2 linked regions of the Cohaesibacter gelatinilyticus genome follow. The main gene of each other region encodes a partner of the protein of the gene in region 2 in a complex. Links are inferred from orthologs where the notes say so. Each region holds a gene or a part of one and is shown on either strand. Other genes may lie near its edges.

Evidence for each region.
Region 1: the proteins of CRO57_RS07585 (region 2) and dnaN are in contact, whole or in part, in a solved structure (PDB 1OK7), measured with the Escherichia coli proteins. The link is inferred for Cohaesibacter gelatinilyticus from one-to-one orthologs.

The regions. Positions count from the first base shown.
Region 1 is NZ_OBEL01000003.1:353,203-365,237, forward strand. Bases 3,543-6,374 are described here. They hold dnaN (DNA polymerase III subunit beta), read right to left. Parts: upstream 5,602-6,374; coding sequence 4,483-5,601; downstream 3,543-4,482. Other genes in these bases: recF (DNA replication/repair protein RecF), read right to left, coding at 3,543-4,385; dnaA (chromosomal replication initiator protein DnaA), read right to left, coding at 5,786-6,374. Outside these bases: CRO57_RS15520 (cupin domain-containing protein), read right to left, coding at 1-81; gyrB (DNA topoisomerase (ATP-hydrolyzing) subunit B), read right to left, coding at 153-2,579; CRO57_RS15530 (c-type cytochrome), read right to left, coding at 2,740-3,150; more of recF, read right to left, coding at 3,147-3,542; more of dnaA, read right to left, coding at 6,375-7,264; CRO57_RS15550 (rhodanese-like domain-containing protein), read right to left, coding at 7,442-7,888; rpsT (30S ribosomal protein S20), read right to left, coding at 8,552-8,818; CRO57_RS15565 (enoyl-CoA hydratase), read right to left, coding at 9,136-9,909; CRO57_RS15570 (pyrimidine 5'-nucleotidase), read right to left, coding at 10,241-10,990; CRO57_RS15575 (ATP-binding protein), read left to right, coding at 11,205-12,035. UniProt on the Escherichia coli protein: Confers DNA tethering and processivity to DNA polymerases and other proteins. Acts as a clamp, forming a ring around DNA (a reaction catalyzed by the clamp-loading complex) which diffuses in an ATP-independent manner freely and bidirectionally along dsDNA.
Region 2 is NZ_OBEL01000001.1:1,711,017-1,715,224, forward strand. The notes cover bases 1-2,828. They hold CRO57_RS07585 (DNA polymerase IV), read left to right. Parts: upstream 1-647; coding sequence 648-2,009; downstream 2,010-2,828. Other genes in these bases: CRO57_RS07580 (hypothetical protein), read left to right, coding at 1-613; CRO57_RS07590 (EipB family protein), read right to left, coding at 2,021-2,828. Outside these bases: more of CRO57_RS07590, read right to left, coding at 2,829-2,971; CRO57_RS07595 (RidA family protein), read left to right, coding at 3,205-3,672; CRO57_RS07600 (glycerophosphodiester phosphodiesterase family protein), read left to right, coding at 3,798-4,208. UniProt on the Escherichia coli protein: Poorly processive, error-prone DNA polymerase involved in translesion repair and untargeted mutagenesis. Copies undamaged DNA at stalled replication forks, which arise in vivo from mismatched or misaligned primer ends.

The sequences.
Region 1 (12,035 bases), on a different replicon or contig from region 2:
GCGAAAGGTTTCGACATAATAGCCGCCTTCGGGGTGTGGTTGCATGTTCAATGCTGTAATAATTTCTTCGGCACTGGTCATGAGAGATTCAATATGGTTTGCGGAAAATCTGGAAATGAAAAAGGCCAGATTTGCATCTGGCCCAATTCCCGTTAGATATCGAGGTTTGCCACATTCAAGGCATTGTCCTGAATGAAAGCCCGGCGCGGTTCAACGTCGTCGCCCATCAGCTTGGCGAAAATATCATCCGCGTCATCCGCTTCCTGAACCTTGACTTGCAACAGAGTGCGCACTTCCGGATCCAGCGTGGTTTCCCAAAGTTGCTCGGCATTCATCTCGCCCAGCCCCTTGTAGCGCTGCATGGAAATACCCTTGCGACCCAAGGCATAAACCTCATTGAGCAAGGAAATTGGTCCGTGAATTGAATATTCCTTCTCACGGCGGCGCATCAATGTGCCTTCTCCAAAGCTTCCCGAAAGATCGGCAGCCAGCTGATTCAGCTTGATGGCATCGGCAGATTGCAACAGGGCAGGATCCAGAATGGCAACTTCACGCACACCACGCACTTCGCGCTCGAACAAATAACCGCCATCATCCTGAATGCTTCCGGACCAACCGCGCTCTGTCTCTTCCGCTACCCAATCAAGACGCTGAGCAACTTCATTAAGGGCAATATTCTGCTTGGCTGCATCGTCAGTCAATGTTGGGTCTAGCAGTCCGGAAATGGCAGCTTGTTCAACGACGCTGCGATTATAACGCGAATGCAGACCATCCAGAATGGAGCCGAAATTGCGGGCTTCATCCAGCAAACCACGCAAATCAGGACCAGCACGTTCAACGCCAACACCAGAAATCAGAACGGCCTCATCAAGACCGGCATCGATCAGATAATCCTGAAAGGCGCGCTCATCCTTCAGATATTGTTCGGACTGCCCACGCTTGACCTTGTAGAGCGGAGGCTGAGCAATATAAAGATGGCCGGCCTCTACCAGCTCCGGCATTTGACGGAAGAAGAAGGTCAGCAACAGGGTACGGATATGAGCGCCATCTACGTCAGCATCCGTCATGATGATGATTTTGTGATAGCGCAGTTTTTCCTGCTTGAATTCTTCCTTGCCAATACCAGTACCAAGAGCGGTAATCAGCGTACCGATCTCTTGCGAAGACAGCATCTTGTCAAAGCGTGCACGCTCGACATTGAGAATTTTACCACGAAGCGGCAGGATTGCCTGATTGGAGCGAGAGCGTCCCTGTTTTGCAGAGCCACCAGCGGAATCACCCTCCACCAGGAACAATTCTGATTTGGCAGGATCGCGTTCCTGACAATCGGCCAGCTTCCCGGGAAGGGAAGCGATATCCAACGCACCCTTCCGGCGGGTTAATTCACGCGCTTTACGGGCCGCATCACGAGCGGCGGCGGCTTCCACCACCTTGGAGACAATCATCTTGCCTTCAGATGGATTCTCTTCCAGCCACTCCTTCAAGGCAGCATTGATCAAATTCTCGACAACCGGACGAACTTCACTCGAGACCAGTTTATCCTTGGTCTGAGAGGAGAATTTCGGGTCAGGTACTTTAACGGACAGCACACAAGTCAGGCCTTCACGGCAATCATCACCGGTCGGATTGACCTTCTCACGTTTCAAAAGACCCGAGCTTTCTGCATAACCGGTGATCTGACGGGTCAGAGCGGCACGGAAACCGGCCAAGTGGGTGCCGCCATCACGCTGCGGAATGTTGTTGGTAAAGCACAGCACATTTTCATGATAGCTGTCATTCCACCAAAGTGCGGCTTCTACGGTGATGCCGTCTTTCTCAGCTGTCACAGACAGGGGTGCTTCAATCAAAGGTTTCTTGGCACGATCAAGCCAGGTCACAAAAGCTTCCAGACCGCCCTCGTAATACATTTCCTCGACGACAGGGTCTGTACTGCGATTGTCGGTCAGCAGGATACGTGCGCCGGAATTGAGGAAGGCCAGTTCGCGCAGGCGATGCTCAAGGGTTGCGAATTTGAACTCGATATGAGTGAAGGTCTCATCGCTTGGATAGAAGGTAACTTCCGTCCCCTTCTTGCCATTTGCAGGGCCGACAACCTTCAATGGGCTGACAGCTTCACCATGAGAAAACTCGATCTCATGCTCCTGATCGTTGCGCCAGATACGCAAGATGAGCTTGGTTGAGAGAGCATTCACCACCGAGACGCCTACGCCATGCAGACCACCGGAAACCTTGTAGCTGTTGGAGTCGAACTTGCCGCCAGCATGAAGCTGGGTCATGATCACTTCCGCAGCGGAAATTCCCTCTTCCGGATGCAGGTCAGTCGGAATACCACGACCGTTATCGGTTACGGTCACGGAACCGTCAGCATTGAGTGTAACAGTCACCAGATCGGCATGACCAGCCAAGGCCTCATCGATGGCATTGTCCACCACTTCATAGACCATGTGATGCAGGCCAGAGCCGTCATCAGTATCGCCAATATACATGCCGGGGCGCTTGCGCACCGCATCCAGGCCTTTGAGAACTTTAATGGAGTCTGCGCCATATTCAGCGCCGGAATTCTGTTCAGTCTCGCTCATGCGAATCAGTCATCCTCGGATAAAGGGGTAACCCTTCACTTATACGTGGTTTCGCGTCTCGATCAACCAATGGGAGGCTGTGAAATCAACCCTTTGCGGGCAATTGTGGAGAGAGAAGCCCCAAAGCCATATTTGCGAGCATTTTATTGCACAATAGAGTTTATTTTATGCCTGCTTTTCGCTGCAAATACCGAATATAGGCTGTGATCATGGCCAGATCAGTCTGGCTGATTCCCTCAATTGCCGGCATGTCGCCATAATCCCAATGATGCGCTGTGACACCTTGCAAGGCAGCAAGCGCAAAAGCCTGATCGCTATGGTGGGATGGCCTGTATATCTCGTGCACCAAGGGCGGGCCGAAACTTGAGCCACGCGCTTCAATGCCATGGCATTGAATACAGGCACCGTTATAGAGACGCAGGCCGTCTGATCGGATTTTATCAGTATCCAGCGAAAAGGCATTGCCATGCAAAGGACCGTCATTTTCGCCTTCTTTTCCAGATTGAAGAGCCAGCAGTGCCGCAATGACAATGAGTATAGCAAACATCATCAATTTTTGCGGCTTCATCATCTGTCGCCTTCCTCGCTCAAAACTGGTGTCAGTTGGCCATTGTCGACAATGAAACGCTGAGCGCGTTCTCCCAACGGGGCAAATACAGGATCATCGGTACCTGTCACCCAGGCCTGACAACCAAGACGGTCGAGAATATCGAAGAGTGCCAGCCGCCGCGTTTCATCCAGATGGGCGGCAACTTCGTCCAGCAGAACAATCGGGCTTTTCTGATTGCGTTTGGCCACTAGATGCGCATGGGCCAAAACGATACCCAGCAACAAAGCTTTTTGCTCGCCGGTCGAGCATTTGGCCGCCGGCATCTCTTTGCCAACATGATTGACCGCAAGGTCCGAGCGGTGAGGACCTTCCAGGGTACGCCCCGCAGCACGGTCCCGTCCACGCATCTGCACCAATTGTTCGCGATAGGTTTCCTCGCATTCAATGGCCGGCATGAGAAAGGCTTTTTCTTCCAAATTGCCATTCAGGCCAACTTGCGCCATGGGAAAAGCGGTCTCAGCACTGTGTAAATGAGAAATGGACTGAATGAGCAGACTTACCAGTTCCGAACGTGCTGTTGCAATGGCGACACCAAATTCTGCCATTTGTGCTTCGATGCCCTCAAGCCAGACAGTCTCATGCGGAGCTTCATCCAATAGCCGATTGCGTTGGCGCATGGCTTTCTCAAATGCATTGACCCGGCTGCCATGACTTTTGTCGATGGCAAGAACCATCCGATCCAGCCATTTGCGTCTTTCCGATGCCGGACCCGTGAACAAGCTGTCCATCATGGGCGTGAGCCAGAGAATGCTGACATGATCACCAAGGCGTTCGCTGGATTTGATATTGGCACCATTGACACGAATGCGGCGTTGCAAATCCCCATTGGGACCGGGTTGCAGGCCAGCACCAAGCTTGGTTTCGCCATAATCGCCATGAAGCTCCGACGCCATTGCCCAGCTTCCCGGACCATTTTCGCGCGCAATATCTGGATAGCTGACTCTGCGCAGACCGCGCCCCGGGGACAGAAAAGAAATGGCTTCCAGCAAGTTGGTCTTGCCCGAACCATTGGCACCACTCAGCACCACGTGAGCATCTCGCAACCTAAGTGACAGAGAGGAATAATTGCGAAAGTCGCTTAGCTGAATGGACGAAATCCATACATGCTCAATCTCGTCAGCAGAATAGACCTCATCGGTCAGTATGGGATCCTGCATCTGGTTGTTGCGATCTTGCATGAAGGTCAAAGAATCCATCAGTCCTGCTGAGGCTTGAAGCCACTCAGGAATCAAAAAAGGGGCATTCACTGCCCCTTTGTATCATTGCGCATGATGAACGCAAATTCAAACCATCCTATACGCGCATCGGCATCAGAACATAAAGGGTGCCGATGCTACCCTCATCCTGAATGAGAGTAGGGGATCCGGAATCAGCCAGAGAGAATTGAGCGCTATCACTTTCCAGTTGATTGGTAATGTCGAGCAAATAACGGGCATTGAAGCCGATTTCCATGGCGTCAGAGCCATAATCAACCGCCAATTCGTCTGTTGCAGTGCCGGATTCAGGATTGGAAACGCTCAGAACCAGGCGGCCTTGTTCGAGTGAGAGCTTGACGGCGCGACCACGTTCGTTGGAAACAGTCGACACGCGATCCACGGCTTGTGCGAACAGGCTGTTCTCGACGCGCAAGATCTTGTCATTGCCTTTTGGAATGACGCGCTCGTAATCAGGAAATGTGCCATCAATCAGTTTGGATGTCAGAACAACGGAGCCTATTTTCAGTCGAATTTTGGCCTCGGAGAGTTCCACGGCAAGATCCGCATCCGGATCTTCGATCAGTTTCTGAATTTCGGAAACTGTTTTGCGAGGGATGATAATGCCTGGCATGCCAGCAGAACCATTTGGAGCGCTTAGTTGAGCTTGTGCCAAACGGTGACCGTCGGTGGCAACTGCACGCAACAATGTCTCGCCATCGACATCCAGAGTATGCACATAAATCCCGTTCAGATAGTAACGGGTCTCTTCGGTAGAGATGGCAAACTGGGTATGGTCGATCAGTTTTTTGATATCTCGTGCCGGGATGGCAAAGGTATGGCTGAATTCACCAGCAGTAATGTCTGGGAAATCGGCAATTGGCAGGACCGGCAAGGTGAAATGTGAGCGACCAGCGTCAATTGACAGGCTGGATTGATCTTCACTGAGGGTCAAAGTCACCTGAGTGCCGTCGGGCAGTTTTTTGACGATGTCATGCAGCATATGAGCCGGAACAGTCGTTGCACCCGGTGCTTCCACCATGGCAGGAGCGGTTTCCAGCACTTCCAGATCCAGATCGGTGGCCTTGAAAACCAGTTCTCCACCTTCGGCTTTCAACAAGACATTTGAGAGAATGGGGATGGTATTGCGACGTTCAACAACACGATGGACATGGTTTAGCGACTTCAAAAGGTCCGCCCGTTCGAGAGTGACTTTCATATCCCTCACTTCCCTTTTCTTTTCCAAACTCAATACAGCCCCGCAATGGGGACCGAAACTTTGACGTGTTGTGACCCATATAGCAAGGGGATTGCACCAAAAATGGTGCAATCCCCTTCTATTTCACAGCTTATCAGCAACATTCTTAACCGTGCCGTCACGGCAAGGAATGCCAGAACATTTCCTATTCGGAAATGATACGCTTCAGCATCTCGATTTCTTGTGCCAGCGTGGTATCAGACGACGACAATTCCTCGATCTTGCGTACTGCATGCAACACGGTGGTATGGTCGCGACCGCCAAACCGACGCCCGATCTCGGGTAGAGAGCGAGGGGTCAGCATTTTGGACAAATACATTGCGATTTGACGTGGGCGCACGATAGTGCGGGTTCTGCGGGATGAAAGCAGATCCGAACGGGATACGTTGTAATGCTTGGAGACAACACGCTGGATGTCTTCGATGCGAATACGACGTGGCTCCTTGGAGCGGATCAGATCTTTCAGGGCCTGCTCGGCCATTTCGATGGTGATCGGAGCACCAGTCAACTGATTATGAGCCATCAGGCGGTTGAAGGCACCATCCAGATCACGGCCATTGGAGCGAATGATACCTGCAACATGATCCAGTACGACATCTGGAATAGCCAGATTTGGATCACGGCGGGATGCCTGCAGAGCACGGTCGGAGAGAATGGAACGGCGAAGTTCCTTCTCCAAAGGCTGCAATTCGCTGACCAGACCACCGGCAAGACGAGACCGTACGCGCTCATCCAGACTTTCCAGTTCAACCGGTGGGCGATCCGCAGCCACAACAACCTGACGTGCACCATCAATGAGGCTGTTCAGCGTGTGACAGAATTCCTGCTGAATGCTCTTGCCTTGCAGGAATTGCAGATCATCAATCAGCAAAATATCGATGTCGCGCAAAGTATCCTTGAAATCCAGTGCAGACTGGCTTTTCAGAGCCTGCACAAAGGAATACATGAAGCGCTCGGCGGTCAGGTAAAGGACCTTTGCGCCAGGATTGGAACGCTTTGCTTCCCAGGCAATAGCTTGCAGCAAATGGGTTTTACCCAAGCCAACAGAGGCATGCAGGAAGAGAGGGTTGAAAGAAACCGGCTGACCTGGTTGAGCCAGAGCCACTTGCTTGGCCGCTGCATGGGCCAGAGTGTTGGATTGACCAACGACAAAGGTCTCGAACGTCAAGCGTGGATCAAGTGGAGATCCGCCAAGTTGATCATTTTCGCTAGCCTGTGCACCGGCAAGTCCGGCTGCTCCAGCCATACCACCAACCGCTGCATTGCCTGCGGGATTAGGGGCTGCTGTCTTGGTCGGGGCTGGTTTTGGTCGCACCGCACCGCGGACATAAAGATCAATGCGTCGCACATGCTCACACTCTTCACGCCAAAGCGCCATCAAGCGCTCACCATAATGCGATTGAATCCATGATTTGAGGAACCGGGTCGAGACTGACAGGATGACGAGGCCATTTTGCTCGCCTTCCAATTCCACGCTGGCGAACCAGCTGGAAAATACATCTTCACCAAGTTCTGTACGCAACCGTGATTTAACACGATCCCATTCTTCTTTGCCAACTTTCACTGAAGGCTCCTCTTTTGGGGAGTCAGCCTCCTGAAAAGCTTGATGAGCTGCCGCACCCATCTCCATTTCCGCGTTTCCCTTTGTGGCCGTTTGCTGCATAATCGTTTTCTTTTCGTGTGCTAGCCGCTTCAACAGCTCGTTTGTTTCTCAGCCAGAGGTCCCGTTTATCAGTGGGTAAGTCTGACCAGACTGTGTGTCTTATCCTATGCCGCGCAATTCGGCAATTCGGAATCTTCATCAAAATTGTCGCCAGGGCAGGTCATCTTTTTTCCATCCCGAAACCGTCGCCCGATGCCCCCCGGCATCAAGATCACCCTCAAAACCACCAGCAACATTGTAGCATGGCCCGGACCAGTCCTTTGTCATGACGATGGCAGCATTCCGGCTTCTGACCCCGGAGCGACATAGAAACAACAAAGGCGCCTGTTGGTCAGCACCATGTTCGGATAGCATTTCCAGCAGCCGCTCCCCAAAATCGGCATGAACCTGCATGGCAGGATAGGAAAGCCATTCCAATTGCAAAACAGATTTGCCAAGTCCCGTCAGATCAGGAACCCCGACAAAGCTCCATTCAGCATGAGTTCGGACATCAATGAGAACCGCCTTATTGTTATGCTCCAATATCTGCCAGGCCTCCTGAGTACAGATATCACCTGCATAACAATCAAAACCGGTATTTGACATATAAACCCTCACAACAGGCGACTGGCACCGTTGTTTGTAACTGTTAGAACGCCGTTTTGCTATGAGCAGGACAGAAAACCGGAAGGCGTCTGTCGTCAAATACTGCCTGTCTTGATGTAAGACAAAGATTTCGACCTGCTGCTCACAGGTGATGTCCAGAAAATACTAGCCGAACTCATACGAAATCCACAAGAAATACTGAGCCTGTTTTCGTTCGTAACGTTTAAGACTTGCTACGTGACGTTGCTCTCTAACCTTGTATTTACAGTAGTTTGACAATACACAGCCTTCTCATTCCACGCAACAGACTCACAACCAGATTCTTTGCTTTGAGAAGGGATCAAAAAGTTTAAAACTTTTTTAACCAATCTCTTGACCAGACCTAACATGTTGCGACTCAAAGCAATCCCGGAAGCCCTCGTCTGCGCAATTGACAAGACTCTCACCGCATATTTTTTTTTTGCCGTACCATATTGACCTTGTAAGAATCGATCAGCAAGAATCGCATCTTTAGTGAAATTCAAACAAGTGTTTGATATATATGGTTATTTTATATTAGGCAAAAATCCGGATACCAAATGATCCAATTCAGGGCTGAGAAGGCATATCATGAAAAAAGCCCGGCCAATCTGGTCCGGGCTTTTTGAAAGCAATACCTGCTGCTTATGCAGAAAGCGCTTTGATGCGCTTGGACAGGCGAGAGACTTTGCGAGATGCGGTGTTTTTATGGAACACACCCTTGGAAACAGCGCGCATCAGTTCAGACTGAGCAATACGCAGTGCTTCGCTGGCAGCAGCCTGATCGGCAGCGGCGATTGCTTCTTCTACCTTGCGCAGGCAACCACGTACACGAGTGCGGCGGGCCTTGTTGATGGCAGTTTTGCGGGCAATTTTACGGGTAGCCTTTTTGGCTGAAGTGGTATTGGCCATTGGAGCCTGTTCCTTTTCTTTGCCGCTGCATCGCAACAGCGCAATCTTCGATTGGGCCAGAAGGACGAGCAGTTACCTCACAAAGGACTTATCTATGAAGGGCCTTTGCTGGTCTCAAACAAAGTCGAATAGAATTCGACAACAAAAGGCGGCACATGGAGGCCGCCATCAGGCCGTGCTTATAGTGTAGTGCTTTATAACCGTCAACTGATTTATATTCCGATCAAAGCGACATTGTGCTCTGTTGAAATAACAAAAGGCGCGAGAAGCCTCCCGCGCCTTTGCAATTGTCTTTCAACGGAAATCCGTCAATGGAGTTACTTGTTCTTGAATTGTGGTTTGCGCTTGTCGACGAAAGCGGCCATGCCTTCGCTCTGATCTTCGGTTGCAAACATGGAATGGAACAGGCGACGCTCAAATTTCAGGCCTTCATTGAGCGTGGTCTCATAAGAGCGATTGACGCTTTCCTTGGTCATCATGACGATTGGCAGGGAGAAATCGGCAATCTTCTGCGCGGTTTTGACGGCTTCCTCCACCAGATCACCTGCTGGAACGATGCGTGATACCAAACCGCAGCGCTCGGCTTCCTCTGCATCCATCATGCGACCGGTCAGGCACATATCCATGGCTTTGGATTTGCCGACGAAACGGGTCAGGCGCTGGGAACCACCGGCACCTGGCATGACGCCGAGAGTGATTTCCGGCTGACCGAATTTTGCGTTGTCACCGGCAAGAATGAAATCACACATCATGGCCAGCTCGCAGCCACCTCCGAGTGCATAACCGGCAACAGCGGCGATGATGGGCTTGCGGTTTTGTGCAACACGATCCCAAGGCGTGATGAAATCACCCAGATAGGCATCCATATAGCTCATGGAGGACATTTCTTTGATATCGGCGCCTGCGGCGAAGGCTTTTTCAGATCCGGTAATGACAACAGCACCAATCTTCTCGTCTTTCTCATACCCGTCCAAAGCTTCTGATACTTCGGCAATCAGGTCCGAGCAAAGCGCATTCAGTGCTTTGGGGCGGTTAAGAGTGATCAGGCCAACGCCATTGCGGGTCTCTGTCAAAATATGTTCGTAAGCCATCAAGTCCTCCTGAAGTGGCAGCAAAGTGGCAATCATGCAAAATCCGGACGGCAAATCATAAGATCTGCCCAATTGGTTGGTTGATGCTATGGCTAGCGTGTTCAGCCAAAGGGTGCAAGTTCGCTTTCTGTCTCACATGGCGTGTCACGGATTAGAGCTCGGACTACCTCTGCAGTCCCTTCAATTGCTATCTTGTTTCAAAAAAGCTGCCCTACTTTGCCTCATGGGCCAGAAGCTTTCAACGACATATTACGTAAACTGTTGGTTCTTGGCTAAAGGACCAGTATAATGGATTATCACGTTGCGAGGGTATAGGGGGAGCAAGCGAGGCTTACAGATCTTGGGAAAGCATTGAGGGATCAATCTCACGGTGGTCCAGAACGCCATGCAGAAATTTGGCAAGATCATCGCTTACATAGCCGACATGGGGCGCTTCCGGGCCCTTGGCTTGCCAGCTTTCCTGAAAGACCGCTTTCGTATGACCGGGAACCATCAAAATTGTTTGCATTCCTAAATCATGGGGTACCTTGAGATTACGGGCCAGATCTTCAAACATGGCTGAATTTTTGGGATTCAAACCGGTCTCGGACAAGAGTTTTTCATACGGTGCCCGATTGGGTTTCGGATCCAGATCAGCCCAAACAATATCGAAGATGTCATCAATATGATCGGTAATACCAAGGCGCTCGGCCACGGCGAGGGCGTGCTTTTCGGTGCCATTGGTAAAGATATAGCGTTTACCGGGTAGGGCGCAGATAGCCCTTGCAAGGTCCGGGTCAGGCTTCACCCAAGTGTGATCGATATTATGGACATGTTCCAGAAAATCATCAGGATGAATGTCATGCTCGATCATCAAGCCGCGCAGGGTTGTGCCATGCTCCTTGTAATAGCCCTCTCTAAGAGTGGTTGCCTCATCCACCGGGATATCCAGAAGCCGCGCCACATAATCACTCATTTTTTCGTTCATCTGTTTGAACAGATTGGTAGAGGGAGGATAGAGCGTGTTGTCGAGATCAAAGATCCAGGTATCGATCCCGTCAAAAGCGGTAAAATCGTAGCCAGCAAAGCCGTTGGCGGACATGGGGGCTCCTTGCCAATTGCAAAAACGAGTCGAAATGAAAGCACACTATGGACGATCTGTACTGCCTTGGCCAGCGCAATGGTGAACGGATGAGAATGATCCATTCAGATCGCTGGCTCGATGGTCTAGACTGGTTGATAGGGGCATAAAAACAATGATTCGTTGAACCTTTTTGCGCATTACTGGTGAAAACGGGCGATCGAGGTGCAAGACAATGAGCGAGAATGCAAACAACACTGTTTCAGCTCACCCAATTGAGAGCGAGGGCGCGAACGGCTTGACAAATGGTGAGGTCAAATCTCTGCCATTGCAGCCGGATCCGGAGGATTTGAAGGTCAAGGGTTTCAGCCTTTCCTCAAAGCTCCTGTTGCTGACAATCCTGTTTGTCATGCTTAGCGAAGTGCTCATTTTCGTGCCATCCATTTCCAAATTCCGCGTGGATTGGCTCTCGAGGAAACTCGAACTGGCTGAAGTGGCTGCACTTGCCTATACGCAAGCCTCACCAGATATGATGAATGAGATGTTCGAGGAAACTCTCCTGGATCGACTCAAGGTTCAGACACTCGCGCTGCGCAAGGAAGGCCAGCGTCAATTGCTTGCGATGATTGACATGCCAGGTGTTATCCGGCGGGATGACGATATCGGTGCCATGACACCTGTCCAGTCGATATTTGCAGCATTCGATACCTTGATGTGGGGAGATGGCAGGACCATTCGTGTGATGGGAGAGTCCTCCTATACCAAGGGCGTGATTGAGTTGGTTTTCGACGAAACCCCCTTGCGTCAGGCAATGTTTCAGTTTGCCATCAATATCCTGGTATTGTCGCTGGTAATCTCGGTGATCACGGCCACACTTGTCTATCTCTCGCTGCGCGGCTTGCTCATTCGACCGATCCTCAGGATGTCTCGAAGCATGGTGCGCTTTTCGCACAATCCTGATGACGTCACTGCGGTGATCAAACCATCTGGTCGTCAGGATGAAATCGGTATGACCGAACAGCAGCTTGCTCGCATGGAAATGGCACTGGCCAGAACCTTGAGCAAG
Region 2 (4,208 bases):
TGATCCCGAGCGCCCGCTGATCATCTGTGACGTGGACGAAGTGATCCTGCATTTCATTCGGCATTTTGAAGTATTCCTTGCACGTCATGACTATGCACTCAAAGCCAGCTCATACAGTCTAAACGGCAATATCTATCATAGAAAAACTGGAAGTAATTTATCAAATAACTCCATCAAGAATATGATAAACAATCTTTTTATTGAATTATCTCATTATCAGGAAGCCGTTGAAAACTCCATATCAATACTCTCTTCTCTGCAAAAAAAGTGCAACCTGCTCCTCCTTACGAATTTTCCCGAACATCTCGCAGATCAACGTCGAGAACGTCTGGCCCAACTAGGACTTGTGGCACCATTATTGACCAATCAAGGTTCAAAGGGTCCGAAAATTGCTCAACTGATGGAACATCAGAAGGCACCCGCATTCTTTCTGGACGATAGCGCGAGCCATATCAGCAGTGCGCTTGATCTTTCCCTCGCTCCAATCTGCCTCCATTTCATCGCAGATGCCCGCTTCGCCAGTATTGCATCTCGAAGTCCGGTCACCGGCACAGCGCTACTATGTCGTGACTGGTTGCTTGTTCAGCACTATATTGAAGGCTATATCAGCTAGCGCTCCCTTTATCCGAACGATGGAACAAGCACGCATGGACAAGCAACCGAAGCGTTTCTATCTTTGTAGAGACTGCCTGAATGACGGCACCGGCTCTGTGCAGCGTTGCCCCAATTGCGGCTCTCCTCGTTGCCTTTCCCATACAGAATTGAGACAGCTTTCTATCGCTCATATCGATTGCGACTCTTTCTACGCAACCATTGAAAAACGTGACAACCCTGAACTACAGGACAAAGCCGTCATTATTGGCGGCGCACAACGAGGTGTCGTGGCTACATGTTGCTATATTGCCCGCATCAACGGCGTTCGTTCGGCTATGCCCATGTTCCAAGCAAAAAAACTATGCCCGGACGCCGTGATCGTACGACCAAACATGAAAAAATATAGCAGTGTCGGCAAGCAAATCCGAAACATGATGCAGGAACTCACTCCACTGGTCGAACCGCTCTCCATTGATGAAGCCTTTCTGGATTTAACAGGAACCAATCTTCTGCATCACGCCTACCCCGCCCTGACCCTCGCCCAGTTCGCCAAACGCATTGAAGATGAGATCGGCATCACGGTCTCCGTAGGGCTGAGCCATAACAAATTTTTAGCAAAAATCGCTTCAGATCTGGAAAAACCTAGAGGCTATTCAATCATTGGCAAGGAAGAGACACACTCCTTTTTACAAGACAAACCGATCTCGCTAATCTGGGGCGTTGGTGCTGTCTCTCAAAAGAAGCTTGCACAAGACGGCTATCACACCATCGGTCAGCTACAAACTGCAGATGAAACCAATCTTGCCAAACGGTATGGCACCTTTGGACTGAGGTTGGCCAAATTGGCAAAAGGAAATGATTCTCGCTCCGTCACCCCTTCGCAAGGTGCCAAAAGCATCAGTTCCGAAACCACCTTCAATCGCGATTTATGTTCTGCCGACGATCTGCTCCCAATTCTAAGGCGTCTGGCGGAGACCACCGCTTACCGCGCCAAAAAGGCGGGCCTGGCAGGTCGCACCATCACATTGAAACTGAAATCTTCAAATTTCAAAAGCGTCACCCGCAGCCGTTCCTTGATGGATCCAACGAAACTTGCTGACAAAATCTACTCTGTCGGAAAAGACATGCTGCTCAAGGAACTGAGCGGCCAAACGAAATACCGCCTGATTGGTATTGGAATTGCTGAATTATGTGATTCAGATTTATCAGATCCACCCGATTTGGTAGATCAGGGAGCAACCAAGCGTGCGCAGGCCGAGCTGGCCATGGACAAACTCAGTGAGAAATTCGGAGCAAGAACCGTGGAACTGGGGCTGACATTGAAAGGAAAGTTGGATCCAACGGAAAAATCTGGAACAAGAAATGATGAAATTCATTCAGCTCAAAAACCGGATGAAGACAGCGGAATTGGCTGACTCATTGGCAACTAACCGTTGCCATTTGAGTTAGGAGTGCGTTTCACATCATTGGGATCGCAAGATGAAGTTGAAAGAATTTTCAGCTCGGACAATGTCCCGACCAATGAAAAATCCGGATAGTCAATTTTGACTTCGCCACTCACACCATTCTCATAGAGTTCCATGGAAATTTCATAAATCGGAGCCATATCATCCTCGTCCTTGCCAGTTTCAAAATAAGCGATGGTAACAGGCCAATGACGTAAGCCATCCAGTTCCTTATAAATATTGGACAATTCACCACTACTCTTGGCAACTCCAATCACCGCCGTTATTTCAAACACCAGATCTCCGGTATCGGTACCGTCATATATGGTTGCCTCGAAAAAACGATTTCCGGCAACAGCAGCTTTCAGCAAAGCATCGGTAAACTCAACCGGATACAGAACATCTTTTGGAAGCTCCAGCGTATCTTCTTCCGGTTCACTCAGGGCTACATAGGTAAATTCCTTGTCATGCACCGCCAGGCCCCGTGAGGTCTGGCTCAACTCCTGATCAATAAGTGTGCGCGTAATGAACTGGAAGGAGCGATCAACAGGATTTTCAAAACTGGCAGAGCGCAAATCCGTAAGGCTCGTCTGCCCTTCACTCAGATCAACGCGTGTCACAAAACGATGGGTAAGTGCAAATCCATCACAAACTGAGCCATTCAGTTCATATACCATCCGCCCATCCAGAGCAGAAAGGCCAGCCTTGTTTGCGCCAGGAGCCAGATTGATGTCATAAACCGCACGAAATGATGCCAAGGGCTTACGAGGCCTGTCATCTTTGATTTGCACCATCTCGGAGGAAAATCGGGTGGTTTCGGTCGGTTTATCCTGTGCCGACAATAAACCAACATCGGCCACATTCACGCCAAGCGCGGCAACCAACACCATGACTGAGTGCAATATCCTGGCAAACGGCATTTCGATATCCATTCCTCCTCAACAGGCTCCTGTTGTGGCATAATCAGATAGCAAAATAAATCTGAAAACCGAACAAGGATGCAACGTCCCGAGATGCACGAGAGCAAACAGTAAATTTCTGTGTAAGACGTGCGCTTCCAAGATACTTTTTCATCTAGCAAAGGCTAGATGCTTACCGTAAAAAGAAAGTCTAATTCTCAATCTGTCCAAAATACCGAACTGGACCGAGTTTACAGGAAATATCCATGACTGCACAGATCGAAGCAAAGCTTGCCGAGCTTGGTATCACCCTGCCAGAAGCAGCGGCCCCTGCGGCCAACTATGTTCCTTTTCTAAAGACCGGGAATCAGCTGTATATTTCAGGCCAGTTGCCAATGACTGCCGAGGGTATCCAGTTCAAAGGTAAATTGGGTGAAGATTTCACAGCCGATGAAGGCTCTGAAGCAGCACGCCTGTGTGCAATCAATCTGATTGCCCAAATGAAGGCAGCGACCGGTGATTTGGAAAAAATTGCACGAATTGTAAAGCTGGGTGGCTTTGTCAATTCTACCGCAGATTTTGGTGATCAACCAGCAGTCATCAATGGGGCTTCCAATCTGATGGTAGATGTTTTTGGCGAAAAAGGCCGCCACGCCCGCTCTGCTGTCTCTGCTGCAGCACTTCCATTCGGTGTAGCCGTAGAAATCGACGCCATCGTAGAATTGGCGGACTAAGCATAAATTGAAGTTGCCGTCTCCCAACATCAGCAGATATATGGAGACGGTTTTCAGTATCTTTTGTCAACTGACGCAATTGTAAAAAGGACAAGTCTGAGAATGAAGAGCCAGGAGATTTACCTATGTCTGTAAAATCCTTTCCCTGGCTTACAGAACGACCAATTGCCCATCGCGGTCTGCATGACATATCACGAAATGTCGAGGAAAACACCGCGACTGCTTTTCAAGCGGCAATCGATAAAAACTATTCAATCGAGCTGGACGTACAGCTGACAAAAGATGGTCACGCAGTGGTTTTCCACGATCATGATCTGGATCGTCTCACTACCTCATCTGGTAAAACCGTTGAAAAAACCATGGATCAGATGCGATGCCTTCAGCTGAAGCATAGTGCAGACCCAATTCAGAATCTGCCCGAAATTCTTGCACTGATTGATGGCAAGGTACCCGTGGTGATTGAGCTGAAAGCCCCCCAAATCCAGACCACCAAACTGGAAGAAGTGGTCGCCACTTGCCTGCAAGACTATTCTAGG